Regions from separate parts of the Staphylococcus warneri genome, predicted to be linked through region 1. Evidence: riboswitches for the same ligand, from Rfam matches in the RefSeq annotation. Region 1 holds a riboswitch; the other holds the start of a gene.

Region 1 (16,752 bases):
CTATCAAATTTCATTTTAGTCCCTACTTTCTACTACTTTATCTATCAATGCCTCTAAAGTTTGTTTATCTGCAACAATGACTGGTTGATTATATGAATGTATCGTATTTGCCGTTTGCTTGCCAATTGCAAAATAGTGATCAAACTTAGGTATTGGGTCTTCATTAAAATAATAACGTACTGAAGATGAACTTGAAAATGTTAAAGCATCAATTTCTTGATTAAAAATTAATGATTTAACTTCATTTATATGTTGATAATGTGGTACTGGCTCGTACAAATCAATTTTAACAACATCATTATTTCGAGCTAATGTTTCTTTTAATAATGGACGTGCTTGTTTACTAGAAGGTATGAGGATATTTTGATTATATTTTTGAAATTCACTAATTAATCCTTCTTGTGAGTAATCCTGTGGAATTAAATCTACAGGGATTTTTAATTCACGACAATATTGAGCAGTTTTTACACCAACAACTGCGATTTTTTTGTAATTTACCAAATATAGATAAGGCAAAAAATATTTAACTGCATTTTTAGACGAAAAAATAAGCCAGTCATAGTTATCTTTTAACAAACGCAAATCAAATTCAAGTGGTTTTATATCTATAAATGGTTTGTGAATAATTGTAACCAAATCACTTTGAATTTCACTTGTTTGTGTCATAACTACAACTGGTTTCATTTTAAAAAGTCACCTCGAAGATTATTGTTCTTCATTTAATTTTCTAATAATTTCATAAGCGCCTTGTTCTTTTAGAACACGACTCACTTCTTTACCTAATTCTGTTGGAGATTCGCCAATAGCTGTATGTTCATATCGTTCTGTACCGTCAGGTGTCATAATTAGCCCAGTAAATTCAATTTGTTGTTGGCTATTAATAGTTGCATATCCACCAATTGGTACTTGGCAACTTCCATCCATTTCGGCTAAAAATGTTCTTTCTGCAGTAACGCATTTTTCAACATCTTTATTATGAACTTCTTGCAATAGGTCTAATAATTCTTTATCATCACTTCTGCACTCAATGCCAAGTGCACCTTGACCAATAGCTGGAAGTAAAACATCTTTATCTAAATAGGTTGTTACAATATCGTCAGACCAACCCATTCGTCTTAAACCAGCTGCTGCTAAAATAATGGCATCATAGTCTTCTGTTTCAAGCTTTTGTAATCTCGTATCAATATTACCTCGTATCCATTTGATTTCTAAATGAGGATACTTAGATAAAATTTGAGCCCCTCTTCTTAAAGAGCTTGTTCCAATAATACTGCCTTCAGGTAATTCTCTTAAAGGTGTATGATTTTTGGAAATATAAGCATCAAAAGGAACCTCTCTATCAGGAATACAACCCAATGTTAGTCCTTCAGGTATCACACTAGGTACATCTTTTAAAGAATGAATAGCCATATCAATTTGTTTTTCAAACAATTCGTTTTGAATTTCTTTAACAAATAAACCTTTTCCGCCGACTTTAGATAATTGCTTATCTACTATTCGATCGCCTTTCGTAACTATTTCTTTAATCTCAATATCCAATTCTGGACGTACCTGTTTCAATTTATCAATAAATTGTTGGCTCTGAGTTAAAGCTAGTTTACTTCTTCTTGATCCAACTACTAACTTGCGCATGTTCTGCTGCCTCCTAGAAAAACACTCGTTCTCTTATCCAACCTATAAATAATTTTACAAGCCATTTTACGAAAAATGGGTAGTGAAAAATAGGTTGAACATACATAAACAGAATAAAATAATATTAAAATATATTAGGTTCTTTTGATTGATAATCTTTTTCACTCTAAATATTAAATAAATACCATACAATAACGTAATGACGGTAGAAAAAATAACCTTAGGATCAATAAATATGCGCTGACCTACTGAAAATACACCCCATTGTGCACCTAGAATAATACTAAAAATTAGTATAATCCATCCTGCCAAAGTGGTAAAAAAAACAATAGCTTCTAAAGTAGCTACGCTACCTATTCTAAAATATTTCTGATCAAAATTCTTCTCTTTTAAATTACGATATTGAATGATATAAAGTAAACAATTTACGAATGCTAAAGCAAAGAATGCATAGCTCAAAATTGCTAAACCAATATGGACAAGTAACAATTCATTAATAACTGCCACTTGTTGTACTTGGCTATGATAACGGTCAGGTTGAAATGTGTTCATTGCCATTAATACAAAACCAATTAAATTTAAAAAGAACACAGAAAAATTCAAAGTTTTTATCACATTCAAAATGAGTGATAAAGATATAATAATCCATGTCAGTGAGAAAAATACATCAAATAGCGATCCTAATGGTGCGTGTTTCGTTTGTATAATAAAAACAGATAAAGAGATTGTTTGTAAAACCCAAACAATCCCCAATGTATATATACCCAAAACTCTAATTTGATGACTTTTACGCACAAAATCTAGAAAATAGCAAACAATGCTAATTAGATAAATGATTAATATTATTTCATGAAATCGAATAAACAGGTTTTCTTGCATATCATCACCATATTAATATGCTTATTCAAAACTAAAAATTCGACGTGCTGAAATTTCCTTAGCTTTATTTTCTTTGTGTTGTCTCGCTTGTTCATAAGGGTTATCAGCTTCTATGTCAAAAATGCTTTGAAAGAGCTCTAATTTTTCGTTACTTTTCTTATCACTACTTAATTCTTTAGCCTGCTTAATAGGGTCTTTTAACATTTGATTGATTATACTTTTAGTATGTTTAGAAATAATCTTTCTTTCTCTCTCTGATAAATCTGGTAATTTTCTATCAATACTATCCATTGTTTCAGATTGAATATTCATTGCTTTTTCACGTAAAGCTCTAATGACTGGTACAACACCTAACATATTTACCCAATCATTATGAGTATCTATTTCACTAGGTATTTGATCAGCAATTGTTTGTGCTGCTAATTGACGCTCTCTTAAATTCGCATCAACCAAACCTTTCAAGTCATCAACATCGTAATTAAATATATTGTTGATTGCATCAATACCAGGCTCAATATCTCTTGGAACTGCAATATCAACTAATAATAAAGCGTCTAATTTTCGTTGATTAGCTATAGATTCAACTAAATCATTAGTAATAATATACGACTCTGAACTTGTAGAACTAATTACAATATCAGCTTGTTGTAATAAAACTGGTAATGCATCTAGTGAATCAAATTTAACTTGATGTTTTTCAGCTAATACTTTAGCTTTACCTACTGTTCTATTAACAATTGTTATATTTGTAATACCTGACCCTAACAGATTTAAGAGTGATAATTCACTCATTTCCCCTGCACCAATAATGACAGCTTGTTTATATTTTAGTTTTCCGAATACCTTTTTAGCTAATTCAACTGCAGCATATGAAACACTAACTGCATTATCTGCAATATCTGTTTCACTATGTGCTCTTTTAGCAAAAGTAATTGCCTGTTTAAATAAATGATTAAAGATAGTACCAGTTGTACCCGTTTCTTGAGCTAAGAAAAATGCGTCGCGCATTTGCCCAAGTATTTGTGTTTCTCCAAGTACAATGGAATCTAAACCAGAAGTGACGCGCAATAGATGTTCTACAGCTTCGTCCCCCACTTTGACTTCTGACATGTCTTTAATGTCATCTACTTCAAATCCAAATTTACGTGCTAAAAATCTTTGAACGTAATAACGTCCGGTATGAATTTGATCAACAACGGCGTATACTTCGGTACGATTACATGTAGATAAGATGACGTTTTCTAAGATGGCTTTAGTTTCATATAAATCTTCATGGGCTAATCGTAAGGCATCATCTCTAAAAGCAACTTGCTCTCTTAGTGCTACATTAGCAGTTCGATGATTTATGCTTATTGCAATAAAATGCATTTATAACGCCCTCCATATACTTACAATAACCTTAGTATAACACATTTGCATTGATTATTAAGTTCATTGCTCAAATAAATTAGAAAGATTCTAATCTAACTTCAATTTTTGTCAAATTTGTTAAATTTGAATTTATATATGAAGATTTAGTCTAGAATATCAGAAAAATTATTATGAATAATTAAAATGATTATAAATAAGACTCTATCAAATCCCATATTTGTTGTTGTTTATTATTTTTTATAGAAGAATAGCTAACTATAGTATCTCCTTCTTCTAAATCTAATTTGTTTTTGATATTATTTAAATGCTTTTGTACTTTCCCTTTTGGTATTTTATCTTCTTTGGTACAAATGATTAAAGTTGGAATATCAAAATGTTTTAAATAATTATACATAAGTACATCATCTTCAGTTGGATTATGTCTCAAATCAACGAGTTGAATGACCAATTGTAATTTTTGACGTGTTGTTAAATACTCTTCGATCATTTTTCCAAACTTTTCTCGTTGAACTTTACTTACTTTAGCATAACCATAACCTGGTACATCTACAAATACTAATTGGTCATCAATATTAAAGAAATTCAACGTCTGTGTTTTACCCGGTTGTTGTGAAGTACGAGCCATGTTTTTTCGCCCAATCATACTATTGATAAATGATGATTTACCAACATTTGAACGACCACTTAATGCTACTTCAGGTACATCTGTTTCTGGATATTGTGCTTCTTGTACAGCACTTATAATTAAATCTATATTATTAGGATTAATTTTCATTGGTGATCCTCACTTTTCTTATTTCTCACATTAACACTTTACCATTACTTTTATCTCTATGTCATCCTAGTTTTAAGAAATACAAATGTTGAATGATAAATACATAAAAAAAGAGCCACAATAACATGTGGCTCTGTACCATAAATATTAAATTATGCAGATGTTTTACTATCATTGATTAAATTACCTTCTGAATCATATAATTCAGGTTCGACTTCATCATTGATCGTTTGTTCTGTAATCACTACCTTAGTTACATCTTCTGATGAAGGTACATCATACATTATATCAATTAGCGCTTCTTCAATAATAGAACGAAGTCCTCTAGCACCTGTCTTACGTGCAATAGCTTTTTCACTAATAGCAGACAATGCTTCCTCACTAAATACTAACTCGACGTTATCGAGTTCTAACATTTTAGTATATTGTTTAACTAGCGCATTTTTAGGTTGCGTTAAAATATTTTTAAGCGCATCTACATCTAAAGTTTCTAAATTAGCAACAATTGGTACACGTCCAATAAACTCAGGAATCAATCCGTAAGATTGTAAATCTTCTGGTCTAATTTGCTCTAATAACGCTTCTTCATCATATTTATCAGCTTCATTACTAGCGAAACCAATGACTTTCTCACCTAAACGACGTTTGATAACTTCATCAATTCCATCAAAGGCACCACCAAGGATGAATAAAATATTTGTTGTATCAATTTGTATCAATTCTTGGTTTGGATGTTTACGTCCACCTTGAGGAGGCACACTTGCAGTAGTACCTTCTAATATTTTAAGTAATGCTTGTTGCACACCTTCACCTGAAACATCACGTGTTATAGATGTATTTTCAGATTTTCTTGCAATCTTATCAATTTCATCTACATAAATAATACCTTTTTCAGCTTTATCAATATCAAAATCTGCCGCTTGAATTAAACGTAATAAGATATTTTCTACGTCATCACCAACATAGCCAGCTTCTGTTAAACTTGTAGCATCTGCGATTGCAAATGGTACATTTAATGTTTTAGCTAATGTTTGTGCTAATAATGTCTTACCACTACCTGTTGGTCCGATTAATGCAATGTTACTTTTTTGTAATTCTACATCATCTTCATTAGGACCTAATTGTTGAATACGTTTATAGTGATTATATACAGCTACAGATAAAGCTTTTTTAGCTTTTTCTTGACCGATAACATATTCATTCAAATGATCCATAATTTCTTTAGGAGTTGGTAATTCAGTTAATTCCTCTGAAGAATTTTGTGCTAACTCTTCTTCAACGATTTCTGAGCATAATTCAATACACTCATTACAAATATATACGCCACTTCCTGCAACTAATTTCTTAACTTGATCTTGATCTTTACCACAGAAAGAGCATTTTAAATTTTCTTCATCTTCATTGAATTTGAACATTCTTTTTTACACCCCTATTCCATAAAGACTATACTAGATAGCATTCTATAATGCAACATAATAACATTTCAATTGATTTGCTTGAAAATAGGAAGGAGTGGGACTGAATTCAAACTATAACAGATTGAACTCATGGCCCCACCCCACAAGATAATATATCTTATTCATCCTACCTATCAATGTTATTAAAACAATACAATATCAAATTGAATATCGCTTAATAGAATAGTATTAGTCTTCTTTGCTACCTTCTACTAATTTAGCATTGTCTTTTAATAAATCGATAACTTTTTGGATGCGAACATCATTTTTAACGATATCAGTATTACCTAATGTGTTTTTGATATCTTCAACTGAAATGTTGAATTGTTCACTCATTTTTTCAAGTTCTTTATCAATATCTTCGTCTGAAACTTCGATATTTTCAGCATCAGCAATAGCAGTTAATGTTAAGTTTGTTTTAACACGTTGTTCTGCATCGTCTTTCATTTGTTCTCTTAATTGAGACTCATCTTGTCCAGAAATTTGGAAATATGTTTGTAAATCTAACCCTTGTTGTTGGATTCTTTGACCAAATTCTTGAACCATACGATCTAATTCAGTATCGATCATTGCTTGAGGAATGTCGATTGTAGCATTGTCTGTTGCTTTTTTAATTGCTTCTTCTTTTTCAGTGTTTTCAGCTTCAGTCGCTTTTTGTTCAGCAAGACGTTTACGTAAGTTTTCTTTATATTCATCAACTGAATTAGCTTCTGCATCTAACTCATTAGCAATTTCATCATTTAATTCTGGAACATCTTTATATTTGATTTCATTTACTTTTGTTTTGAAAGTAGCTTCTTTTCCAGCTAATTCTTCAGCATGATACTCTTCTGGGAATGTAACAACAACGTCTTTTTCTTCTCCAGTTTTCATGCCTTCTAATTGTTCTTCAAAACCTGGGATGAATGAACCTGAACCAACTTCTAAGTCGTAACCTTCAGCTTGTCCACCTTCGAATTCTTCACCATCAACTGAACCACTGAAATCAATATTAACTGTGTCGCCATTTTCAACAGCGCCGTCTTCTTTTTTGACTACCATTTCAGCCATGTGGCCTAAACTATGGTTAATTGATTCTTCTAATTCTTCATCTGTTAGTTCAGAATCTTGTTTTTCAATTTCTAAACCTTTGTAGTCACCTAATTTAACTTCTGGTTCAACAGTTACAGTAGCTTCAAAAATGAAATCTTTACCTTTTTCAATTTGAGTTACGTTAACTTCTGGTTGAGCAACTGGATTAATACCAGTTTCATCAATAGCTTCACCGTAAGCTTCTGGTAATAAAATGTCTACTGCATCTTGATATAATGCTTCAACGCCAAAGCGTTGTTCAAAAATTGGACGAGGCACTTTACCTTTACGGAATCCAGGTACATTAATTTGTTTAACTACTTTTTTAAATGCTTGATCTAATGCTTTATCTACTTTTTCTGATGGAACAGTAACAGTTAATAATCCTTCGTTACCTTCCTTTTTTTCCCAAGTTGCTGTCATGTATAAATACCTCCATGAATAACTATTTTATTTTTTCAACTTCCCTATTATAGCATAGGTCATTTGTGTACACAAACATTGAAATTGCAACGTTTGCGAAATAATTTATTACTAATTTCAATTAAAATTTACGTTAAACGATTTATGCATTATTTGCAAGAAATTGGGGTTATCATTGCTTATCTAATTTATAGATATATGATAAAATTTCTTGTTTCGCAATACTATCATCTATACCTAACATTGATTTAAAATAAACATCATACGCGACAATCCAATCTTCTATTGGAAATAGCGTTTCAATATTAAGGGGATATAGCAATATAGAATGATTATTCATGATATGGCTTGCTTCATCAACAATATGTATGGCGCCATTTTCAAGATTCTCAATCACTTTTGGCAATACAATCGATTTTAAAGTCGTGTGTTCTAGCCCACTTAAATCTTTAGGAATAATGTCAACTGTTGTACCATATTTGGTAATTGTGACGCTAGTTTCAGACTGTGCAAATCTTAAGTATTCTAACATCAAACTTATAATGTTATTTTCTACATTAGCATGACTTAATAAATAATGAATTGTTTCTTTGAAATCATAATGCCCATTATCGATGAGTTGAAGTAGAACATGCGTTTGTTCTCTTGTATTTAATTGATTGAATTGAGCTAATGAATGAGTCAATTGTTCTCGATTTGAATCTAGTTTAGATTGTGCGTATTCTTTTAACGGGAATAATTCCATTCTGGTTTTATGATCTCGTACTTCATCAATAATTTGATTAATCACTTCTACTGATTCATAGTACTGTTCTAAGCCATTTAAACTTTTAACATAAAATATCATTAACTCATCGTACTTGTTTAAACCTTGTTTAAGCAAAATGATAGCTTCTTCTCTCAATTCCAAAAATGCTCCCATTTGATATAGCATATCGCACTTTTTAATTGAGAGTGCTTCATCTAACTCAAACTGGCTTTCATATTGTTCAAATAATTCATACATTTTGTCAAAGTCTTGTTTTAATTCAGCTTTTCTAATATCTTCTTTTAGCTTTTTCTCAGATAATGGGAATGGGATGATATCTGACATTTAATTTGCACCTCAATTATTATAAATCTTGAAGAATTAATGCACTCCATGTCTCAAAGTCATCGTATGATTCTATTTTCCCTTTTTCAATCCATTTGATTCTTAGCGTATCCGTTTCTTTAGCTTCTACATCATTTGAATTGACTGTTATTTTAAATACTACACCCATATGAACTTTACCTACTTCATTATTGTCATCATTGATAAAACCTAGGTATTCCATATTTTGAGAATCTTCAGTAGGCAAACCTACTTCTTCTTCTAATTCTCTTTGGGCATTTACTCTCAGTACTTCATTAATTGAATCTGCCCCTACTACATCATTCATGTGTCCACCGACGCCAATCGAAGATTGTCCGTGCAATCTTTCTTCACCGCCGCCAGAAAGACGTTCATAAACAAGAATTTCACCATTTTGATTTTCTAATAAACAATATGAAATAAGTTGTTTAAAACCTGGATCCTCTTCCATGTCTCCTCTACGTTTCACATCATACTGTCTTAATGAATTAAAAATATTATTACCTTTTTCATCATTTTTTGATAAAAATCCATTGAATGCATTCTTTTCATTATCGAAAAGCGTTGTTCTTGGCACTACTATAATTTGCTCATCAAATTTAGACATATTAAACTCCTTTATATTTTCTTTATGATATTATTCTATCAAACTTATTTTTGATTCGCGATGATTAACGTATCTTCTTAATTTATATCAATGCTTAAACAATTTTATATTTAAATAGAAAGATATATAAATAAAAGCTGAGACATCATATAAATGTCTCAGCTTTTATGAGTTAAGCTTATTTTAAAGCGTCTTTAGCTTTTGATACTAATTCACCGAATGCTTTATCGTCTGAAATAGCTATTTCAGATAACATTTTACGGTTGATATCGATGTCAGCTTTTTTCAATCCGTTCATTAAACGTGAATAGCTGATATCATGTTTACGTGCTGCTGCATTAATACGTGTAATCCATAATTTACGGAAATCACGTTTACGTTGACGACGGTCACGGAATGCGTATTGACCTGATTTCATTACTTGTTGTTTTGCTACTTTATATAATGTATGTTTTGAACCGAAGTAACCTTTAGCTAATTTAATCGTTTTTTTACGACGTGCTCTTGTTACTGTTCCACCTTTTACTCGTGGCATATTAAATTCCTCCTTAGATACTATCTACGTAATTATTCTTTATTCGTTAGTCGTATTATTTTTTATAAGATAATAATTGTTTTACACGTTTCATATCGCTTTTAGAAACTAATCTACTTTTACGTAATTGACGTTTTTGTTTAGTGTTTTTGTTTGCAAATAAGTGAGATGTGAAAGCTCTTGAACGTTTTAATTGACCTGAACCAGTTCTTTTAACACGTTTCGCTGCTCCACGGTGAGTTTTCATTTTAGGCATGATTCATTTCCTCCTAGAAATTATTATTAATTATTTTTCATTAATTGGTGATAACATAAGGAACATTTGACGGCCTTCCATTTTAGGCTTTTGTTCGATTGTTGCAAGGTCTTTACATTCTTCAGCAAATTTTTCTAACTGGCGTTGACCAATTTCTTTGTGAGTAATGGCACGACCTCTGAAACGAATTGAAACTTTACATTTATCGCCTTTAGAAAGGAATTTACGTCCGTTTTTCAATTTTGTTTGGAAATCATGTTCCTCAATTGTTGGACTTAAACGAATTTCTTTAACGTTAATTGTTTTTTGTTTCTTCTTCATTTCTTTTTCTTTTTTCTGTTGTTCGAATTTGAATTTACCGTAATCCATAATTCTTGCAACAGGTGGTTTAGCATTTGGTGCTACGATTACTAAATCTAAATCAACACGTTCAGCCATTTCTAACGCTTCTTGTTTTGATTTAACACCTATTTGTTCACCATCTTGACCTACTAAACGAAGTTCTTTTGCACGAATTTTCTCATTAATTTGAGTCTGATCTTTTGCTATGGTTGACACCTCCCAGAATTTTACGAAATTGTCCCAAGCAAAAAAGAAGAGCGAGTATCACTACCCGCTCTTCTTCACACATTAATTGTGTAACATGATTAACCTGCCAACTGCTTGTTGCGTCGCTACAGGTGAGAAGCGGGAGCTTCTACTTGGTTCGTTTCGTATTCAACGTTATTAATCATATCAACAATAAATGTATTCGTCAACTACTTTTTTTATTAATCGTGATGTCTTACTTCTTCCATTGACACATCTTGACGTAAATCTACCTGTTCTAATGGGATTTTCTTTGTTTTATATCTTACTTTATGATAAATAAAGAATGCTAAGAATACTGGAATACCCATATAAGTAATAATAAATCTATTTAAATCAAAGTCTCCTGTTTTAATAAAATCGACATCTTGACCTAATATTACGATAATACATAAAAATCCAGCAAATATCGGGCCAAATGGGAATAATTTAGCCGTATATTTTAGTTTAGATTTATCATAATTTTGTTTATCAAATGCACGTCTAAATCTATAATGACTTACAGCTATACCGACCCAAGCAATGAATCCTGTCATACCACTAGCAGCTACGATATATTCATATGCATCACCACTAAAATGTTGTACTGCAAAAATCACTACAACAATAATTCCAGTTACAATTAATGATATGTGCGGCACACCATTTTTATTCGTTTTTGAAAATGAATTAAACGCTAGTTTATCTTTACTCATTGAATATAGCATTCTAGTAGATGCATACATTCCTGAATTACCTGCAGATAATACTGATGTTAAAATAACTGCATTCATAAATGATGCTGCAAATGCAAGTCCAGCATTCTTGAATACTAATGTAAATGGTGATGTAGAGATACTATTTTCTCCACCCATAAGTGCACTACTATCATAAGGTATTAACATACCAATGATGAATATAGCTAATATATAAAATAATAATATTCTCCAGAATACTTGTTTAATAGCTTTTGGAACGGCTCTTTCAGGATTTTCAGATTCCCCTGCTGTTATCCCTATCAATTCAGTACCTTGGAATGAGAAACCAGCAACTAGGAATACCCCTAATATTGAAAGTAAGCTCCCTCCTAAGTTGCCACCAAGGATTGGGCCGCTTCCTTTAGTAAACGTTTCAAAACCAACGAATTTACCGCCCATAATACCTACAATAGTTAATAAACCTATCACAATAAATATGATGACAGTAACAACTTTTATTAGTGCAAACCAATATTCACTCTCACCATATACTCGAACTGACAATGAGTTAAGTGCAAAGATAATTACTAAAAATATACAACTCCAGACCCAAGCAGGCACACTTTGCATTGGGGACCAATATTGTATGACTTGCGCGGCAATTGTTACATCTGCAGCTACAGTAATAACCCAGTTAAACCAATAATTCCATCCTAATGCAAATCCAAGTGATGGATCTACAAATCGTGTGGCGTAAGTACTAAATGATCCTGAAACTGGTAAATATGTGGCCATCTCGCCAAGTGATGTCATTAAGAAGAATACCATTGCTCCAATAATCGCATATGCAATCAAAGCACCTAATGCTCCAGCACTGTGAATGGCTCCACCCGAAGTCATAAATAGACCTGTACCAATACAACCACCAATGGCTATCATAGATATATGACGGTCTTTTAAACCTCTTTGTATACCTTCGTTTTGACTTTTGTTTTTACTCATAGAAGATTCCTTTCTTTGTATTTAGAGGCAGTTATGATTTTGTTTTATTATTTATTAAAGAAACAACACGTTAAGTTCTATATCTTCATTTATATGACTACACGATACCTCACTTAATCATGTTACTTTTATTTATAAATTTAAAACAAAAAAGTGGCTACATACCTTTAAGATATGCAACCACTTTGCTTTTATCTATATAAGGTAGCTCATCACATTCTGTGACAGTACAGTTTCTTTCGAGAACTGTCCCAACAAATCATAATTATGGTTATCACTTGTTTCGGCAATATTACCTTTAACTTGTTCAACATACGTCCCATAAGACTTCTGACAAGCGACTCTTTAATATTGCAACCTCTAACTCAACTTTTTATTTAACTAACTTGTAATATACATGAACTGCGCTTAAATTTCAAGTTTATCTATGCTTTTTCAAACGGATTTCGTCTACTAAATTCCAGATGAATTCATCTTTTTCTAATGTCTCTTGGTCTTGTGAACCATACTTACGAACATTTACTTCATTGTTTTCTGCTTCTTTATCTCCTACCACGATTTGGTATGGAATTTTTTGCATTTGAGCTTCACGGATTTTATAACCCATTTTTTCATTACGGTCATCGATTTCAACACGTACGCCTTGAGATTTCAATTCATCTTGTATTGATTTTGCATAGTCGTAATGTAAATCTAAATTAACTGGAATAATTTCTACTTGTTTCGGTGCTAACCAAGTTGGGAATGCACCTTTAGTTTCTTCAGTTAAGAATGCAACAAATCGTTCCATTGTAGATACAACTCCACGGTGTATCACTACTGGTCTATGGTGTTCTCCATCCTGACCAATATATGTCAGTTCAAAACGTTCTGGTAATAAGAAATCTAGTTGTGCTGTAGATAATGTTTCTTCTTTACCCATAGCTGTTTTAACTTGAACATCCAATTTAGGCCCATAAAATGCCGCTTCACCAATAGCTTCTTCGTATGATAATCCTAATTCATCAGCCGCTTCTTTAATCATGTTCTCAGCCTTATTCCACATTTCATCATCATCAAAATACTTTTCTTTATCTTCTGGGTCTCTATAACTTAATCTGAAACGGTAGTCTTCGAATCCAAAGTCTTTATATACATCTTGAATCATGTTAACTACACGTTTGAATTCTTCTTTAATTTGATCTGGTCTAACAAAGATATGTGAGTCATTTAAAGTCATACCTCTTACACGTTGTAGTCCTGATACAGCCCCACTAGCTTCGTATCTGTGCATAGTACCTAATTCGGCAATACGAATAGGTAATTCTCTATAAGAATGTGGTTTATTATTATAAACCATCATATGGTGTGGACAGTTCATTGGACGTAATACCATTTCCTCTGTCTCATCTAATTTCATTGGGGGGAACATATCCTCTTGATAGTGATCCCAATGTCCTGAAGTTTTATATAAATCAACATTTGCTAAAACTGGTGTATATACGTGGTCATATCCCATACTTACTTCTTTATCCACAATATAACGTTCAATTTCACGACGAATTGTAGCACCATTAGGTAACCATAGTGGTAAACCTGCACCAACAAGTTGACTATTAGCAAATAATTCTAAATCTTTACCGATTTTACGATGATCACGTTCCTTACGTTCTTCCAACATTTCTAAATGTGCTTTTAAATCTTTTTTATCAAAGAACGCAGTACCGTAAATACGTTGTAGCATTTTATTATTACTATCTCCACGCCAGTACGCGCCAGCTGTTGATAATAATTTAAATTCTTTTATTTTAGACGTAGATGGTACATGAACCCCTCTACATAAATCAGTAAATTCCCCTTGAGAATATAATGTCACATTTTCATCTTCAGGTATTGCATCAATTAATTCTAATTTGTATGGATCATCTTTGAAGAATGCTTTAGCTTCATCCCTAGTAACTACTTTTCTTTCGATTTTATGATTCTCATCAACAATTTTTTTCATTGTTTTTTCAATTTTTTCAAAGTCATCTGATGAAATTTTTTCTTCAGTATCAAAATCATAGTAGAAACCGCCTTCGATGACAGGACCTACACCAAATTTAACATCCCCGTATAAACGTTTTAATGCTTGAGCCATCAAATGTGCAGTTGAATGACGCAATACTTCTAATGCTTCATCACTACCTGGTGTAACGATTTCAATTTCACCATCTTCTTCTAACGGTCGTGTTAAATCTACCATTTGTCCATTAAATTTACCTGCAACTGCCTTTTTACGTAGCCCTGGACTAATTGATTGCGCTATATCTTCAGTAGTAGTGCCTTTATCAAATGCCTTTGAATTACCATCTGGAAATTGAATATTAATTTGATCCATACTATTACCTCCTAAATTATAAAAATCATATCGTTGACTTATTGAATAAAAATCAATGTAAAAGTGTAGAGAAAATAAAAAAATCCCGCCCCTGAATCAGGGACGAGATTGTCGTGGTACCACCCTAGTTAAGCGTTAAAACCTTACTCATTTAAAAATAAGTTATTTAACGACTTCTCTACATAAGATAACGGTCTTGAGCCGAGTATTCATTACAAATACCATGCATTAAAGTAGTAATAATTTAATATATTAACCGTATTCTCATCAATCAACGGCTTTCTGTGTAACAGTGATTAAATTATCATGTCTTCAACAGTTTCAACGATTTAGATTTGATTCTATTATACAACATTTTATGAAAATATCAATTGTTTCTAAAGTTTTCACCTTTCAAGAAATAAGGTGTGGATAATGTTTTAATGCGTTCAATAATTCTAGCCGCTTTTGTTTTTTCTGCGCCTTCACGTGTCATTGATAAATGATGTTCTAATTCATCATAACTTAAATTTGAAGTAAAGAAAGTGGGTAATTCATGAATCATTCTGTAATGCAATAAAGGCCCAATAACTTCATCTCTAACCCACGGCGTTACTTCTTCTGCACCGATATCATCTAACATTAATATGTTGGCTTCTCTAATTCTTTGTAGTTTTCTTTCGTAACTACCATCTTTAAACCCACCTTTTAGTGTACGAATGTATTCGGGAAGATAAACTATTGTAGATGGCACTTTTTTAGCTTTAAGTTGATTTGCTATAGCACCTAAAATAAATGACTTTCCAGTACCAAAAGGTCCATACAGATAAAGCCCTTTGACATTTTCACCATTAATTAACTTTTTGCATATATCATTAACTTGCATTGCAATATCCAAACGATTTCGTCCAGTAGTATAAATATCTTTAATTTTTGCATTTAAGGTATCTCTCTGCATATGATGTGATGTAATCAATTGAGAATTAAGTCTTTCTTCATCATATTTTACTTTACATGGACATGGCAAATAGCGAATTTTAATGCGTTCGTTTTCAATATATAATTCTGGCACATGACCTTTAACAAAGTTAGGACACTCATTATAATTATGCCCATCATAGTGCTTTTGTTGGTCTTTATATTCTTGTAGGACGTTTAAGTCTTCATCAATCATAGCATTGGTTAGTTCTGATTGGTGTTCATTTAAAAATTGCTTCACATCAGGATCATTTACAACCTGTTGACGTATTTTAGCAATTCTCTTTTCGAAATCTTTATTTGAACCTACAATATTCTTAAAGCTTTCCATCTAATCCTCCTCCCAATCTTTATTTAATTGTTCTAAGAATGCTTGTCTATCCTTTTCAAATTGATCGTCTTTTTCATCTTTTGAAAGTGCTGTAGCGTTTGGATTATCTCTTTCTTCTAACCATTTAGGCGTTTTCTCCCTAGAAACCAATTTACTTTTACGATTATAGCCTTGATATGATTGTGATTTATTCTCGTTTGATGGTTTAGGTTGATTAACTTTCAAGGCATATTCATAAGCTTGCTTAGCCGTTGTTATACCTTTCTTTTTCCAATTTGAAGCAATTTCAAAAATATAAGATTTGGGTAATTTCATATCTTCTTTAAGCATAACAAATTGTAATAAGATGTTAATAACACCGAAGTTCATTTTTTCTCTATGAATTAATTCTTCAATCATATTTTTTTGAGATAATGTTGGTTCTGATTCAGACCAAGATGCTAACATATCAATCGGACTCGTCTGTTCTAACAGTTGAAGCCATTGTTCCGTGTCATTTTCAGGATCAGGAATTTCATTATTTTGGGTCGAAATGTCACTGTGTTTAATGTTTTTATTCAATTCTAACTTAGGTAATTGATTTTCATGTTCTATTAAATAATAAGAACGTGCCTGTTTACGCATCTCTTCAAAAGATAATTGCTGCGCACTTGTAATTGAATTCAATATAATATGTTTCATCGCATCAGCCGTTAAACCATATAAAGTTGCGAGTTGA
Region 2 (16,752 bases), 270 kb from region 1:
ATTCCAGCTATTAGTTGGTTAGAAGACTTTTTAATTAACTTTGAAAATACAGTTATTGTAGTATCCCATGACCGTCACTTCTTAAATAATGTGTGTACGCATATTGCTGACTTAGACTTCGGTAAAATTAAAGTTTACGTTGGTAACTATGATTTCTGGTATCAATCAAGTCAATTAGCTCAAAAAATGGCTCAAGAACAAAACAAGAAAAAAGAAGAAAAAATTAAAGAATTACAAGATTTCGTTGCTCGTTTCTCAGCGAATGCTTCTAAATCTAAACAGGCAACAAGTCGTAAGAAACAATTAGAAAAAATTGAATTAGATGATATCCAACCTTCATCCAGACGTTATCCATATGTAAAATTCACACCTGAAAGAGAAATTGGTAATGATTTATTAACTGTACAAAACCTTTCTAAAACTATTGATGGCGAAAAAGTATTAGATAACATTTCATTTACAATGAATCCTAATGATAAAGCCATTTTAATTGGTGATAGTGAGATTGCAAAAACAACATTACTTAAAATCTTAGCTGGTGAAATGGAACCAGATGAAGGATCTTATAAATGGGGTGTAACAACTTCATTAAGTTACTTCCCTAAAGATAATTCTGAATTCTTTGATGGTGTGGATATGAATCTTGTGGACTGGTTACGTCAATATGCGCCAGAAGATGAGCAAACTGAAACATTCTTACGCGGCTTCTTAGGACGTATGTTGTTTAGTGGCGAAGAAGTTAAGAAAAAAGCAAGCGTGTTATCAGGTGGCGAAAAAGTTCGCTGTATGTTAAGTAAAATGATGCTATCAAGTGCTAACGTGTTACTACTAGATGAGCCAACCAACCACTTAGACTTAGAAAGTATCACCGCAGTCAATGATGGTTTGAAATCATTTAAAGGTTCATTGATCTTTACATCATATGACTTTGAATTTATCAATACAATTGCTAACCGTGTGATTGATTTAAATCAATCTGGTGCTGTTTCTAAAGAAATTCCATATGAAGAATACTTAAAAGAAACAGGAGTATTAAAATAGATGACTTCGATTGAGCGTATGAATACATTTTGATGATGTATTTATACGCTTTTTATATACAGATATAATGAACGTTCCCCTACTACATTAGTTATTTATATTAATGACTACACTCGTCTTACCATCCGAGTGCACGAGAGATACTAACCATTAAAATGCTAAGTATCACTTTGAAATTTTCTGTTTATTTCAAAAAATCGCAATTATCGGTTTACAGTCACATGTGGTATATGTATAATAAAAACATATCAATTGAATAAGATTTTGATGAGGCGCATTAAACATGAGTAAATATTAGGCAACTGTCTGCTAACAGCTAATATTGAAAGGGGGCAATGCCGAAACGAATGATAATAGCAGGTATCATTTGTTGGACTTTTTGGTTAAGAGCTAAGAGTTTGTCATTATTTCATAATAATGGAGTGCATCACTTGTACATAAATGTAGAACAAGTCGCATTCCAGACTTGTTCTTTTTTATTGAATGGATGTGTCTCCCTACTAACTGAGGAGGACAAATATTGAATAGAAGTGTTTTGAAATTTGGCGGTTCTTCCGTCAGTGATTTTACTAAAATTAAAAATATAGCAGGTATGCTAAAAAATCGTGTTGAACAAGGTGAACAACTCATTGTGGTAGTTAGTGCAATGGGCAAAACCACGGATCAATTAATGGAGAATGTGTCCACTTTAACATCAACACCAAAAGAGCAAGAACTCGCCCTACTGTTAACTACAGGTGAGCAACAAACCGTTTCATATTTATCAATGGTACTTAATGATATTGGTATTAGCGCTAAAGCAATGACAGGATATCAAGCAGGTATCAAAACCATTGGTCATCATTTAAAAAGTAAAATTGCTGAAATTGACCCATCAACCTTTGAAACAGCTTTTGATACCCACGATGTACTTGTTATAGCTGGATTCCAAGGCATCAATGAGGATCATGAATTAACCACACTAGGACGTGGTGGTTCAGATACAACAGCAGTAGCTTTAGCGACGAGTAATCAGATTCCTTGTGAAATCTACACAGATGTTGATGGTGTATATGCTACAGACCCAAGAGTACTGAGTTATGCCAAACGTTTAGAGTATGTATCATATGAGGAAATGATGGAAATGAGCGCATTAGGTGCTGGCGTACTTGAGACACGTAGCGTAGAGTTGGCTAAAAATTATGATATACCATTATATTTAGGAAGAACGTTATCAAATGTGAAAGGAACATGGATTATGTCTAGAAGTGATTTATTAGAGAAAAAAGCAGTTACTGGGGTTGCATTAGATCAACACATGATGCATGTAACGATCACCTATCCCCTACCAGATAATCAATTATTAACACAACTATTCACAGAGCTAGAAATGGGTTCAGTTAATGTGGATATGATTTCACAAATTGTCAACCACGAAGGACTACAACTATCCTTCAGTATTAAAGATACAGATGCACATCAAATCTCAGCTATTTTAGAACAATTAGCCGTTGATTTTGAAGCTTTGGATTATAAAATTAATGAAGCATATGTCAAAATTTCATTAATCGGATCCGGTATGAGAGATATGTCAGGCGTAGCATCTAAGGCATTTATTACTTTAATCAATGCGAAGATACCTTTTTACCAAACAACCACTTCTGAAATCAGTATTTCTTATGTCATTGATGCTGAAAATGGTGAAAAAGCCGTCGAAGAATTGTACGGTGCATTTGATATATAATTGATTTTAACTTAATTTTTCACAATATTAATAATATTTAAAACGGAGTGACTTAGACATGACAAAATTAGCAGTAGTTGGTGCAACAGGATTAGTTGGAACAAAAATGTTAGAAACTTTAGACCGTAAAGAAATCCCTTTCAATGAATTGGTTCTATTTTCTTCAGCTCGTTCAGCTGGTCAAAAGATCGAATTTAAAGGGAAAACATATACAGTACAAGAACTAACAGATGAAGCAGCAAGTGAACACTTTGATTATGTACTTATGAGTGCTGGTGGCGGTACAAGTGAACATTTCGCCCCACTATTTGAACAAGCGGGCGCTATTGTCATTGATAATTCTAGTCAATGGCGTATGACTGAAGATGTTGATTTAGTTGTACCTGAAGTAAACGAACCACACTTTACAAGAGGAATCATTGCTAATCCAAATTGTTCTACAATTCAGTCTGTCGTACCATTAAAAGTATTACAAGATGCTTTTGGTTTATCAAGAGTAGCTTATACGACATATCAAGCGGTTTCAGGATCTGGTGTTAAGGGTAAGAGAGATTTATCTGAAGGTGCAAATGGTAAAGCACCTGAAGCCTACCCTCATCCAATTTATAATAACGTATTACCACATATTGATGTATTCCTTGAAAATGGTTATACAAAAGAAGAACAAAAAATGATAGATGAAACGCGTAAAATTTTAAATGATAAAGATTTAAAAGTGACTGCAACTTGTGTACGTGTACCAGTTCAAGATAGTCATAGTGTTGAAATGGATGTTACTTTAAATCAAGATACGACTGTTGAGGCAATTCAAGAATTATTTGATAAGGATGATCGTGTTGTTCTTGTTGATAATCCAGCTAAAAATGAATATCCTTTAGCAATTCACTCAACAGGTAAAGACGATGTGTTTGTTGGTCGTATTCGCCGTGATGACACTTTAGATAATACATTCCACGTATGGTGTACATCAGATAACCTACTTAAAGGTGCAGCATTGAATGCCGTTCAAGTTTTAGAACAAGTTTTAAAATTGAAAGGAGTTCTTTAATATGACACACATGTTTGAAGGTGTAGGCGTAGCATTAACAACGCCATTTGTAAATAATGAAGTAGATTATGATGCATTAAGACGACACGTTACATTCTTATTAGAAAATAATGCACAAGCGATTATTGTAAATGGAACTACAGCTGAAAGCCCTACGCTAAACGATGAAGAGAAAGAACATGTTTTAGAAACAGTTGTTAATTTAGTTAACAAACAGGTACCTGTGATTGCAGGTACAGGTACAAACAATACTGAAAAATCTATTCAAGCGTCTGTACGCGCACGTCAACTTGGTGCAGATGCAGTGATGCTTATCACACCTTATTACAATAAAACAAATCAACGTGGTTTAGTTCAACACTTCGAAACAATTGCGAATGCAGTTGAATTACCTGTGGTCTTATATAATGTACCTTCACGTACGAATATGACGATTGAACCAGAAACAGTTGAAACGTTAAGTCAAAATAAATACATTGTAGCGCTTAAAGATGCGACAAATGATTTTGATTATTTTGAAGAGGTTAAAAAACGTGTAAATCAAGATGAATTTGCCATTTATAGTGGTAATGACGATAATGTTGTTGATTTTTATAAACGTGGTGGCAATGGCGTGATTTCAGTAATTGCTAACGTCATTCCAAAAGAATTTCAACACTTATATGATGCTAAACAAGATGGGGACACAATGGCAAAAGCATTTGAACCGATTGGCCGTTTATTAGACGCGTTATCAGTTGATGTTAATCCTATTCCAATTAAAACATTAACTGCTTATGAAGGATTTGGAAGCTATGAATTACGTTTACCTCTTGTACCACTTGAGGAAAATGATCGTCAAACATTAGAGCAAGCTTACGAAACATTTAAAGCAGGTGAAAAATAATGAAAATCTTATTAATTGGCTATGGCGCTATGAACCAGCGTGTTGCAAGATTAGCTGAAGAAAAAGGCCATGAAATTGTCGGTGTTATTGAACCGACTCATAGTGAGTCAACACCCTACCAACAATATCATCATATAGCCGATGCTAAAGAAGCAGATGTAGCAATTGATTTTTCTAATCCTAATTTATTATTACCCCTATTAGATGAATCATTTGAATTGCCATTAGTCGTTGCGACTACTGGTGAAAAAGAGAAAATCACTCAAAAATTAGAATCATTAGGTAAAAAGATGCCAGTATTTTTCAGTGCGAATATGAGTTATGGTGTACATGCGCTTACTAAGATTTTAGAAGCGGCAGTTCCCCTACTACAAGATTTTGATATTGAACTGACAGAAGCACATCATAATAAGAAAGTGGATGCACCTAGTGGTACATTAGTGAAGTTATATGATGTTATAGAAGGTTTACGTGATAAAACAACGCCAGTTTATGATCGTCATGATAAAACTGAGAAGCGTTCACCTGATGAAATTGGTATTCATACCGTTCGTGGTGGTACGATTGTTGGTGAACATGATGTATTATTTGCTGGCACAGATGAAACAATTACGATTTCACATAAAGCACAATCTAAAGATATCTTCGCGAATGGTGCAATTGGTGCAGCTGAAAAGTTAATCAACAAGGAAAACGGTTTTTATACGTTTGATAATTTATAAAATATAACTAAAGGAGCAAAATTATGGTACAACATTTATCAGCACAAGAAATTATTCAATATATTAGTGATGCAAAAAAATCAACACCTTTAAAAGTTTATGTCAATGGTACATTTGATGGGGTCAACTTCCCTGAATCATTCAAAGTGTTTGGATCAGAACATTCTAAAGTTATCTTTTGTGAAGCAGATGACTGGAAACCATTTTATGAGACATATCAAAATAAATTTGAAGATGTAGAAATTGAAATGGACCGACGCAACTCAGCAATTCCTTTAAAAGATTTAACAAATACGAATGCACGTATCGAACCAGGTGCTTTCATTCGTGAACAAGCTATCATCGAAGATGGCGCAGTTGTAATGATGGGTGCAACAATTAATATTGGCGCAGTTGTTGGCGAAGGAACGATGGTAGATATGAATGCGACTTTAGGCGGTCGTGCTACGACTGGTAAAAATGTACATGTTGGTGCTGGATCAGTATTAGCTGGTGTCATCGAGCCACCTAGTGCGTCACCTGTTGTCATTGAAGATAATGTGTTAATTGGCGCCAATGCAGTTATTTTAGAAGGTGTTCGAGTTGGCGAAGGTGCAATTGTGGCAGCTGGCGCTATTGTGACACAAGATGTACCTGCAGGCGCAGTTGTTGCTGGAACACCTGCTAAAGTGATCAAACAAACATATGAAGTAGAAGATTCTAAACGTGAAATTGTATCAGCATTACGCAAATTAAATGATTAATTTATAATAATTACAAGTCAGTTGAAACAAAGGAGTGGCCTATGTTTTGAACTTGAACGTGAGTATGCTTAACGCTCTAACGTTCAAATGATTACATCGCCCCTCCTCATTGTTTCGACTTTTTATTATCATGATACTTAAAAGTATATTTTGGGATTATTACAATGAAAGGAATGATAATGATGAATGAATTAGAATTTGTAACAACACACCGTCGACATTTACATCAACATCCTGAATTAAGTTTACATGAATATGAAACTACACAGTACATCAGGGATTTCTTAACAGAATTAGATGTTCCATTTGAACGTCCATTGGAAACAGGTGCAATTGCATATCTTGAAGGTAATAGTCAGCATACTATCGCTTATAGAGCAGATATAGATGCATTACCTATTTTTGAAGAAAATGATGTAGATTTTCGTAGTCAAAATGATAACGTGATGCATGCATGTGGTCATGATGGGCATACGACGGCATTGATGCTATTTGTAAAACGATGTAAAGCAATGGCAGATAAAGGTACGCTTCCTCACAATATTGTATTTATATTTCAACCTGCAGAAGAAACAGGTGGTGGCGCGCATCGTCTTATAAAAGCCAAAGCTTTTGAAAATTACCCTATTGAAGCTGTATTTGGAATTCACGTTAATCCTTTTTCTGACGAAGGCACAGTTGTCATTAGAGACGAAGAAATTACTGCAAGTGCGACAGAGTACCGATTCTATTTAACAGGACTATCTAGTCATGTTGCTGATAAAGAACAAGGTCATTCATGTGGAGAAGCATTACAACATGTCTTAACACAAGTGGGACAAATACAACAATTTCATTTGAATGGATTAAAACGAAATATTGTACATATGGGTCATTTTGAAGCTGGTGAAGCTATCAATACAGTACCAAGTAATGGCTATTTAGAAGGAACAATCCGTACATATGACGTCGATGATTTAACTATTGTAAAAAATCAAATGCAAAAAATTGCTGAAAGTGTCTCTTTGTTATTTAATGTGACATGTGAAGTGAAATTTGAGGAAGGCTATCCACCTACAATGAATAGTCCGAAATTACGTGAACCTGTTGAACAAGCACTTAACAATGCTAATCTAGAAGTCATCGACAAACCTACACCTTTCTTATTCGGCGAAGACTTTAGTTTTTATGGTCAATTATTAGCACCTGCTTATTTTGTATTCGTTGGCACTCGAAATAAAGAAAAAGGTTATGTGACAGGATTACATACGTCTCATCTGAATTTTGATGAAAAGGTATTAATAGATGTAGCTAATTATTATGAACAATTATTATTAAATTATAAAGAGGTGTAAGCATTGACAGCAATTTGGTCAGTCGATACAGAAGCATTTTATAGCAATGCTAAGAAAGTGAAAAATCAACAACCCATTATGGCTGTTGTTAAAAATAACGCCTACCACTATGGTTTAGAATTTGCGGTTAAACAATTTTTACGTGCAGGTATCAATACATTTAGTACGACGTCACTTAAAGAAGCAGTTCGAGTGCGTGAATTAGCACCAGACGCAACTGTATTTCTAATGAATGCGGTATATGATTTTGATACGGTTCGTGATTATCATATTCATATGACCTTACCTTCTTTAAATTATTATTATGAGCATAAAGCAGATTTACGAGATATTCATGTACACTTAGAGTTTGAAAATTTACTACATCGTTCTGGTTTTAAAACATTGGAAGAGATTCAACAGGTGTTACAAGATCATCAACAGAATAAAAATTCTGAACGCATGATTATTTCTGGCTTATGGACACATTTTGGTTATGCTGATGAATTTGGTGTGCCTGAATATGATGAAGAACGTTCAGCATGGTTGAATGTTTTACATACATTATTAAATGAAGGGTATCAATTCGACTATATACATTCTCAAAATAGTGCAAGTTATTATCGAGAAGGACAAGTCGTTCTTCCCCACCATACACATGCTAGAGTGGGTATCGCTTTATATGGTTCACGACCCTATAGTGATTTGGATGAATCAACCATCCAACAAGCATTGACTGTAAAGGCTAACGTCATTCAAATTAGAGAAGTTCAAAATGGTGACTATTGTGGCTATAGTTGGGCTTTTGAAACACAACACGATAATACTAAGCTTGCTGTAGTAGATGTTGGTTATGGTGACGGTATATTAAGAACAAGAGCGCAACATGAAGCACTAATTAATGGCAAGCGCTACCCTATTCGAGCATTAATGATGAGCCATATGTTTGTAGAAGTTGATGAACACGTACATGCACAAGATCAAGTTGTATTATATAATGAAAGTATGCGCATTGATGAATATACCTTTAAGGGTGTGGGAGCAAATTCAGAACAACTGAGCGCTATGAATCACGATTCTCTTATAAAGGAGTATAGATAAAGATGACAGTAGAATATAACGAATACGGCGAATTAACAATGGGAGGTACAAGTCTTAAAACAGTTGCACAAAGCTTTGGTACCCCAACCATTGTTTATAATGAAGAACAAATTCGAAATCAAATGCGTCGTTATCATAAAGCATTTCAACAAAGTGGATTAAAATATAATATTTCATATGCCTCTAAAGCATTTACATGTATACAAATGGTTAAATTAGTCCAAGAAGAAGACTTACAACTCGATGTTGTATCTGAAGGAGAATTGTATACTGCATTAGAAGCTGGCTTTGACCCAAGTCGTATACACTTCCATGGTAACAATAAAACGAAGCATGAAATTAGATATGCCTTAGACAATCATATCGGATATTTTGTCATAGATTCTTTAGAAGAAATCGATTTAATCGATCGATATGCTAGTGAAACGGTACAAGTAGTATTAAGAGTTAATCCAGGTGTAGAAGCACATACACATGAATTTATCCAAACTGGACAAGAGGATAGTAAATTTGGATTGTCGATACGTTATGGCTTAGCCAATGAAGCAGTTGATAAAATCAAACAAGCTAAACATCTTAACTTAAAAGGTGTACATATTCATATTGGATCTCAAATTGAAGGTACAGAAGCATTTATTGAAACTGCAAAAATAGTTATGAATTGGTTAAATGATCAACAAATTCAAGTTGATTTACTTAATCTTGGTGGTGGCTTTGGCATTAAATATGTTGAGGGAGATGTTAGCTTCCCTATTGAAAGCGGCATTGCTGAAATCACTGATGCAATCAAAAATGAAGCGAATCAGTTAAATATGGAAACACCTGAAATAGGTATTGAACCAGGTCGTTCTATTGTTGGCGAAGCTGGAATCACATTGTACGAAGTAGGTACGATTAAAGAGATACCGGAAATTAATAAATACGTATCTATCGATGGTGGTATGAGTGATCATATTAGAACAGCACTATATGATGCTAAGTATCAAGCTTTATTAGTAAATCGACACGAAGAAGCGGATGATACAGTAACTATTGCGGGTAAATTATGTGAATCTGGTGATATTATCATTAAGAATGCAAAATTACCAAGTTCTGTACAACGTGGCGACTATTTAGCGATATTATCAACAGGTGCATATCATTATTCTATGGCATCTAATTATAATCAAATGCAAAAACCATCAGTATTCTTTATTAAAGATGGAAAAGCACGTGAAGTGATTAAACGTCAATCATTAAGACAACTCATTATTAATGATACTAAATAATTATAGTTAACTTTAATCGGCATTTCATAAGGCTATAACAATTAGTTTGTTGAAACTAGTTGCTATAGCCTTTTTCTAGATATTGAGAGATATGATGGCTAAATGATTTTCGAGAAGTTAAACATAAAAAACGTTACTTAACACCAGAAAGTGAAAGTAACGTTTTTTATGACGATCAAATAAGTATCCCTTATATTCACAAAGCATATTGAATGAACAACAAAAAAACACCTTACATCTTGGTAAGGTGTTAGTTAATAAAGTCAATTAATTACAATCTATTTATTATAGTTTTACAACGTTCGCAGCTTGTGGTCCGCGGTCGCCTTCAACTACTTCAAATTCAACTGATTGACCTTCTTCTAATGATTTGTAACCATCTTGGTTAATTGCTGAGAAATGTACGAATACGTCGTTTTCTCCTTCAACTTCGATGAAGCCGAATCCTTTTTCAGCGTTAAACCATTTAACTGTACCTTGTTTCATAATCTGAAACCTCCAAGACTAAAATTCATTCAATATGCGTTATTCGCATATTACAAAAAATACATGACCTAATTACTCATAACGATAATAGCAAATATTTTTTGCAATATGGAATAAAACTATTGCTTACTTGATATTATAATTTATATAATGCAAAATTGCAATACAATTATAGGAAATTATCATTTAAACTATTTTTGGAAGATTATAATAAACTTCATTATTTTTTAAAACAATAAAACTATAAAATATTTGCAAATCCTCATCACAATCTTCACAAAAATTCAAATCACAATTATTGTAAAATGCGTACATGTTATATTTTCCCATCACACAGTTATCGTAATAATCGTTGCAATCTTTGATTAATTTACAGTAAGCATCTAACATGTCTTCATATGTAGAAAACTCAGATTGTTTCACAATCTTTTCTGGCCAATCTTCAAACAACCACCAACCTTCATAGTCAGCTCTAATTTTTGCAACCGTCCACATATGTATCCCCTTCTTCTTAAAATTCTATACTGATAATTTTAACTGGTTGTATATCAAAATCAAGTTAGAAGACTCATACTTTTGACTGATAGACGATATAGCAATTATTAGTTTTTTTACGTCTTTATCCTTATAATAGTGATATGAGGTGATAATAATGGAACGTAAACATATACAAGTATTTGGCACAGTACAAGGTGTCGGTTTTAGATTTTACACTCAAAGATTAGGCAATCAACATCACGTTGTAGGTACAGTGCAAAATGTTGAAGACTATGTTGATATATATGCTCAAGGAGAAAAAGAAAATTTAGAAGCATTTATCAATAGCGTTATTGCAGGTGCTTCTCCTGCCTCACATGTAACTAACTATCAAGTAGAAGATTTAGATATAGACGAAACATTAACTGAATTCAAAACAATTTAAATAAATACAAAAAAAGGAAGATGGCAGTTGAGATATAATATTTCAAGAGTTTTGGGGGCGATGGTAGGTATACCGGTAGCGATAATTGCTTGGATGGTTAGTATCTTTGGATTTGATCTGTCATTTATCGTTGACGGGGTCATTGGTTTGGGTGGATTTGTCTTATCGTACTTCCCTACTCAACGTTTGACTTCGCGTAAATATCTAAATGAAATAGGTTTAACTAGAAGAGAATATAGATATGTTAGAAGTCAATTAAACCAAGCACAATCCAAAATACGTTTGATTTTAAAATCATTTATCAATATTCGTTCTATTAAAGATTTCAGACAGGTCAACGATATCTATAGAATCTCTCGCTCGATTTATATGAGTGTGAGACAACGTCCAGGTATGTTTTTTAAAGTAGAAGGATTCTTTTATTCGCATATTGATAATGCCTTGAATTTAGTAGATTCATATACGAGATTAACTAAAATGCCTAGAAAGTCTCCCGAAGAAAAGCAGAAATTAGAACAAACAAGAATTACATTAGATGAAGTAAAACGAACATTAGTAGCGGATTTAAAACAACTGAATGAAGACGATTATGAACGATTAGATGTTGAAATGGAATTAAATAAAATAGAACAACAGCGTCGAAAAAAATTATAAAGATAAGGAGCGTAAATGGACATGGCAAATGAACAAGAACGTACCCCATCACACCCTCTTGATCAATATATCAATCATCAATCTGAGCAACCTAATACGATTGTAGAAGATTTTGAACATCAATTTACTGAAGCTGATCAAAAAAGGATTAATGAGATTAGTGAACAAATTAAGCCACTTGATCACGATGGTCTATTATCTTTTGGTACAAACTTACAACAAAATATGTCGCAGTTTTCACATCAAATGTTGGACGATGTACAGTCAAAAGATATGGGTCCTGTTGGTGATTCATTAAACCAATTGATGAGTAAATTAAAATCTGTGAACCCTAATGACTTAGACCCTAGTAAACAATCTAGACTAAAACGTCTTTTTAGAAGAACGAAATCTTCAATTAATGAGATTTTCTCTAGAATGCAATCAGTGAGTTCACAGATTGATCGAATCACCATTCAATTGGAAAAGCATAAAGGTAACTTAACGAAGGATATAGATTTATTAGATGGCTTGTATGATCAAAATAAGCGATATTTTGATGATGTGACGCTTTATATTGCAGCAGCACAACGAAAAAAGCTAGATATTCAACAACATACTATTCCAGAGTTACAAAAGAAAGCTGAAACATCAGGCAATCAGATGGATATTCAAGCAGTCGCAGATATGGAGCAATTTGTGGATCGCTTAGAAAAAAGAATCTATGATTTACAACTTTCAAGACAAATTGCCATTCAAACTGCACCACAAATACGAATGATTCAAAATGTAAATCAGGCATTAGCTGAAAAAATTCAGAGCTCAATACTAACAAGTATTCCATTATGGAAAAATCAAATGGCTATTGCACTGACATTGATGCGTCAACGGAATGCAGTTTCAGCGCAACGTGCAGTCACTGATACAACGAATGATTTATTAACTCAAAACGCATCGATGTTGAAACAAAATGCGATTGAAACGGCAACTGAGAACGAACGCGGTGTTGTCGATATTGAAACATTGAAACAAACACAAAGTGATATTATTGATACTATTGAACAAACATTACAAATTCAACATGAAGGTCGTCAAAAACGACAAGCTGCAGAAAAAGAATTGTCAGGTCTTGAAAATGATTTGAAACAACATTTATTATCAATGCGAAAAGAACCTTAAAAAGCTTCCCTATTTAATTTTAGGGAAGCTTTTTTAATATCTATTCTTTTTGATAAACGATAGGTTGTTGTTTGATAAAAATACTAATAATATATGCAATAATAGTAGTCATTACAGCAATTGGGAACCATTCTAATGAATAATCTTTAAGCCATAGATGGTCCATAAAGCTCAATTTTAACCATCCTTGTGTATGAATCACACTCAAGATAGATACAATTGCAACTACAATAACAGTGATTTGCTGTGTAATAGGTTTTGTTGGAATGAATCTAGCTATCAAGATGAGTAACACTACTGTGATTGCCACAGGATAGATGACGCTAAGCACAGGTTGCGACATTGTAATGACAGCATTCAGACCTTGATTTGCAATGATAAAACTAATAATAGTAAAGAAAATTACAAATGCTTTATATGAAATTTTAGGTATGATTCTATGGAAATACTCACTTACAGCAACTATTAAACCACATGCTGTTGTTAGACAAGCTAAAGCTACTATAATACCTAATAAATACTTACCGAAAGTTCCGAAACCAGTAGATGCCATTGTCGTTAATAAAAATGTACCTACGTTTTGGTCTTTAGCAGCAAGTGATTTTAACTTTGCATCAGAAATATCAATATGATTTCCGATAAATCCTAACGAAATATAGATAAAGATTAATGCGACAGCTGCGATTAAACCTGCCATTAAGGTTTGCTTAAATATCTTATCAGCATGATTGACACCTGTTGCTTTAATCGCATTCACTACAATCATTGAAAATGCAATCGCAGCAATCGCATCCATTGTTAAGTAACCTTGTGTAAATCCTTGAGAAAAACTACCTATATTACTGTTGAAAAGTTCTGTATTACCATGACTTGATGAATGGTCACTAAAATCAATAAACCCTTTAACAATCATTGCTAAAATAGTGATCAGTAATAGTGGCGTAAGTAAGGAGCCGATACGATCGACCATTTTATTTGGGTTAATGCATAAATATAATACGATAATAAAGTATATAAGTGTAAATATAAATAAAGCCAGATTGCCATTGGTATGCGCTATCGGTGTGACAGTCATTTCAAATGATGTTGATGCTGTACGAGGTATAGCAAATAAAGGTCCAATAGTTAAATAAATCACTATTAAAAATATTATCGAAAAAACTGGTGATATTTTATTAAATGCCCCAATATAACCTTGTTTATCAAGTGCACCAACGACAACACCAAGTAATGGCAGTCCAATACCAGTTAGTGCAAATGCGAGAATCGCAGGCCAGAAAAAGTGTCCACTATCTAAACCTAAGTTCGTTGGGAAGATTAAATTACCTGCACCAAAGAACATAGCAAAAAGTGTGAACCCTACAATCCATGTATTCTTGTTCATAATGCTGCTCCTTTGTCCTTAAATATGCAACATTAAACATTCTAGCATAGATATAATTCATAAGTCTATATAATTTCAGAAAATTTAAAAACTTAGTTAATTTAAATTTATCAAATAGACATATTTTTAAAAAGATTTAAGCAATAGTTTTTTCAATAATGGTGATAGTAAACTTGGTAAATGTTCAACACCTTCAACAAATATTGAATATTGACCATAAATATTATGAATCGTCTGCTCTATATCTTCAGTAATTGGATCCTGACTCAAGAATACATTGAAGACTTCAATACCAAATTTACGCGCATTTTCAACAGCTTCGTACGTATCTATGATGCCATCTTGACTATAATTATATGCAGAAGGCTCTCCATCAGAAAAGACAATGAGAAATCGTTGATGATGACTGCGACGAATTAATCTATCGCTCGCGATTCGAATGGCAACCCCATCACGGTTATCGTCTTGTGGTTCGAGGGCCATTATTCGAGGGCCATCTTTCTTCAATGTTGAATAGTCGTAATGAATGATTTCATCTATAATATTAGGTTGCTTCGTATCATCTGAATCAAAGGCATCTTCGTTAAAGGCCAATATTTCATGTTTTACGTTTAATTCTTTTAACGTCTCGTGGAAGAGTACGACACCTTTAATCGTTTCGTCCATTTTATCATGCATACTAGCTGAAGCATCGATTAATAATGTGAATGTTGCATCAAATGATTGGCTTAAATCTTGTTTTTTATAGAACAATTTATATTGATCATCTATAAACCAATTAATTAAATTTTTCTGTAATCTGCCTTTAGTTAGATTATGTCTTTCATCTTGATGTTCACGTTCGATTGTCTTTTTAATAATTTGGATTAAATCTTTAATTTCAAATTGCACATCATTTTTAACATCTTCATAAGCCTGGATGTATTCAGGTAAAATGTCAGGGACTTTCCATTTAATATCAACATTTTGATTAATGCCATCTAATGCGAAAGCACTATTTTGACCAATAAAGCCTCCTTCTTCGCGATCAAGCGTGTTTTGAGACACCTTACCTTTTTTAGTCATCATATCGGTCATGTCATCAGATGAGTCCCCTTCTCTAGCTGTATCATTGTCAGCCATTACTTCACTGTTTTCACCCTCATGTAGTTCCATTTCGAGATAAGCGCCACCTTCAGAAGAACTATCAGCAGCTTTGGTTTCTGCTTCGGCTGTCACAGCATCATTTTCCTCTTGTGACTGATCTTTACCATCTGTATTAGCAGCATCTGTTCGCTTTAAGTCTTCAAACAGGTCTTGTTGAATGTCTTTATATAGATTTTTGGAGATATAATAATATTCATTTAACATATCTTCTTTTAATAAATCATCTACTTGATATAATATACGTTCAGCTAAAAACATATTGTCTTCAGAATTTTGATTTTGAAAGAAGTTAGGCAAATATTGATACATATTGACTAAGACGTCATCAAATTTTGGATGTATGGATGGAACATCATAGAAGTTTTGATTAATAAAAGCATGTTCTAAATATAAAAATAATAAATCTGTGTATAGTGTTTTCGTTTTATAAACATTAATTTGTGATTCAGTAAATGTAAGTCTGGTATTTAAACGTAAATCTATATACTTTGTAGTGCTTGGACGTTGTATTTTAATTTCATTAAATATACGTATATCTTCTAATAATTTAAATAGTTGTTGGAAAAATTTAGGATGTTTAAACTCGTTATTGTGTAACACCTCATTAACGATACCTACATCCATCATTCGATAACCATAGGCCGCTAACATAACATCTGTTTTGAGGCCAGCAGCTTCAACTTCTTTTGGACGGTGGGACCAAAACCAACTTGTAATAAGAGTATTACTAAATGGATTGTAAAAAGGGAATTTTTGAATTTTAACTTGTGTTTGCTCGTTTTTTAAAAGTAAACGAGCTAAGTCTTGTAACATCATCACTTGTTTAGCATCTAACTGTTCGTCGTTAAATTTAATGAAACGGTCGCTCATGATTTATCCCTCTCTAAAAGTTAAGTTCAATTGCATTTATGATGGCTTGTTGTTCTCGTTCATCCTCAAGTTTATCTATAATTGTACGTTTAATCGCACGTTCGATAGGCATTACAGTTGCTAAGTCACTTAAATCAATCAGTGCACGTATACTTGCTGCTTCTTCAGAAATTTGACCTTGTTTGGTCATTGTACGTAAATCTTCGTTGAATTTAATGATTTTTTGGATAGTTGCATCATCTTGTAAACGACTTTGTTCTTTAATAACGTGACTTAAAATATCTCCA

The links. A riboswitch is a leader RNA that binds a small molecule or an ion and turns the genes downstream of it on or off. The one in region 1 is predicted to bind lysine.
Positions count from the first base shown of each region.
Region 2: another riboswitch for lysine. It lies ahead of EL082_RS06740 (aspartate kinase); the one in region 1 lies ahead of EL082_RS05430 (amino acid permease).

Region 1 covers NZ_LR134269.1:1,100,674-1,117,425, reverse strand. Annotated here, with positions in the region: gene hemB (porphobilinogen synthase) at 1-14, opposite strand, end outside; gene EL082_RS05490 (uroporphyrinogen-III synthase) at 16-684, opposite strand; gene hemC (hydroxymethylbilane synthase) at 706-1,632, opposite strand; gene EL082_RS05480 (cytochrome C assembly family protein) at 1,699-2,511, opposite strand; gene hemA (glutamyl-tRNA reductase) at 2,533-3,879, opposite strand; gene yihA (ribosome biogenesis GTP-binding protein YihA/YsxC) at 4,070-4,657, opposite strand; gene clpX (ATP-dependent Clp protease ATP-binding subunit ClpX) at 4,810-6,072, opposite strand; gene tig (trigger factor) at 6,304-7,608, opposite strand; gene EL082_RS05455 (hypothetical protein) at 7,781-8,701, opposite strand; gene EL082_RS05450 (NUDIX domain-containing protein) at 8,721-9,329, opposite strand; gene rplT (50S ribosomal protein L20) at 9,508-9,864, opposite strand; gene rpmI (50S ribosomal protein L35) at 9,920-10,120, opposite strand; gene infC (translation initiation factor IF-3) at 10,151-10,678, opposite strand; ribosomal protein L20 leader region at 10,706-10,829, opposite strand; gene EL082_RS05430 (amino acid permease) at 10,891-12,387, opposite strand; lysine riboswitch at 12,585-12,758, opposite strand; gene thrS (threonine--tRNA ligase) at 12,809-14,746, opposite strand; gene dnaI (primosomal protein DnaI) at 15,114-16,034, opposite strand; gene EL082_RS05415 (replicative helicase loading/DNA remodeling protein DnaB) at 16,035-16,752, opposite strand, start outside.
Region 2 covers NZ_LR134269.1:1,372,311-1,389,062, reverse strand. Annotated here, with positions in the region: gene EL082_RS06745 (ABC-F family ATP-binding cassette domain-containing protein) at 1-1,041, shown strand, start outside; lysine riboswitch at 1,301-1,477, shown strand; gene EL082_RS06740 (aspartate kinase) at 1,559-2,764, shown strand; gene EL082_RS06735 (aspartate-semialdehyde dehydrogenase) at 2,823-3,812, shown strand; gene dapA (4-hydroxy-tetrahydrodipicolinate synthase) at 3,814-4,698, shown strand; gene dapB (4-hydroxy-tetrahydrodipicolinate reductase) at 4,698-5,420, shown strand; gene dapD (2,3,4,5-tetrahydropyridine-2,6-dicarboxylate N-acetyltransferase) at 5,444-6,163, shown strand; gene EL082_RS06715 (amidohydrolase) at 6,346-7,497, shown strand; gene EL082_RS06710 (alanine racemase) at 7,501-8,577, shown strand; gene lysA (diaminopimelate decarboxylase) at 8,580-9,845, shown strand; gene cspA (cold shock protein CspA) at 10,131-10,331, opposite strand; gene msaA (regulatory protein MsaA) at 10,518-10,826, opposite strand; gene EL082_RS06690 (acylphosphatase) at 10,984-11,253, shown strand; gene EL082_RS06685 (5-bromo-4-chloroindolyl phosphate hydrolysis family protein) at 11,281-11,907, shown strand; gene EL082_RS06680 (toxic anion resistance protein) at 11,923-13,065, shown strand; gene brnQ3 (branched-chain amino acid-like transporter carrier protein BrnQ3) at 13,106-14,449, opposite strand; gene EL082_RS06670 (vWA domain-containing protein) at 14,576-16,465, opposite strand; gene EL082_RS06665 (ATP-binding protein) at 16,479-16,752, opposite strand, start outside.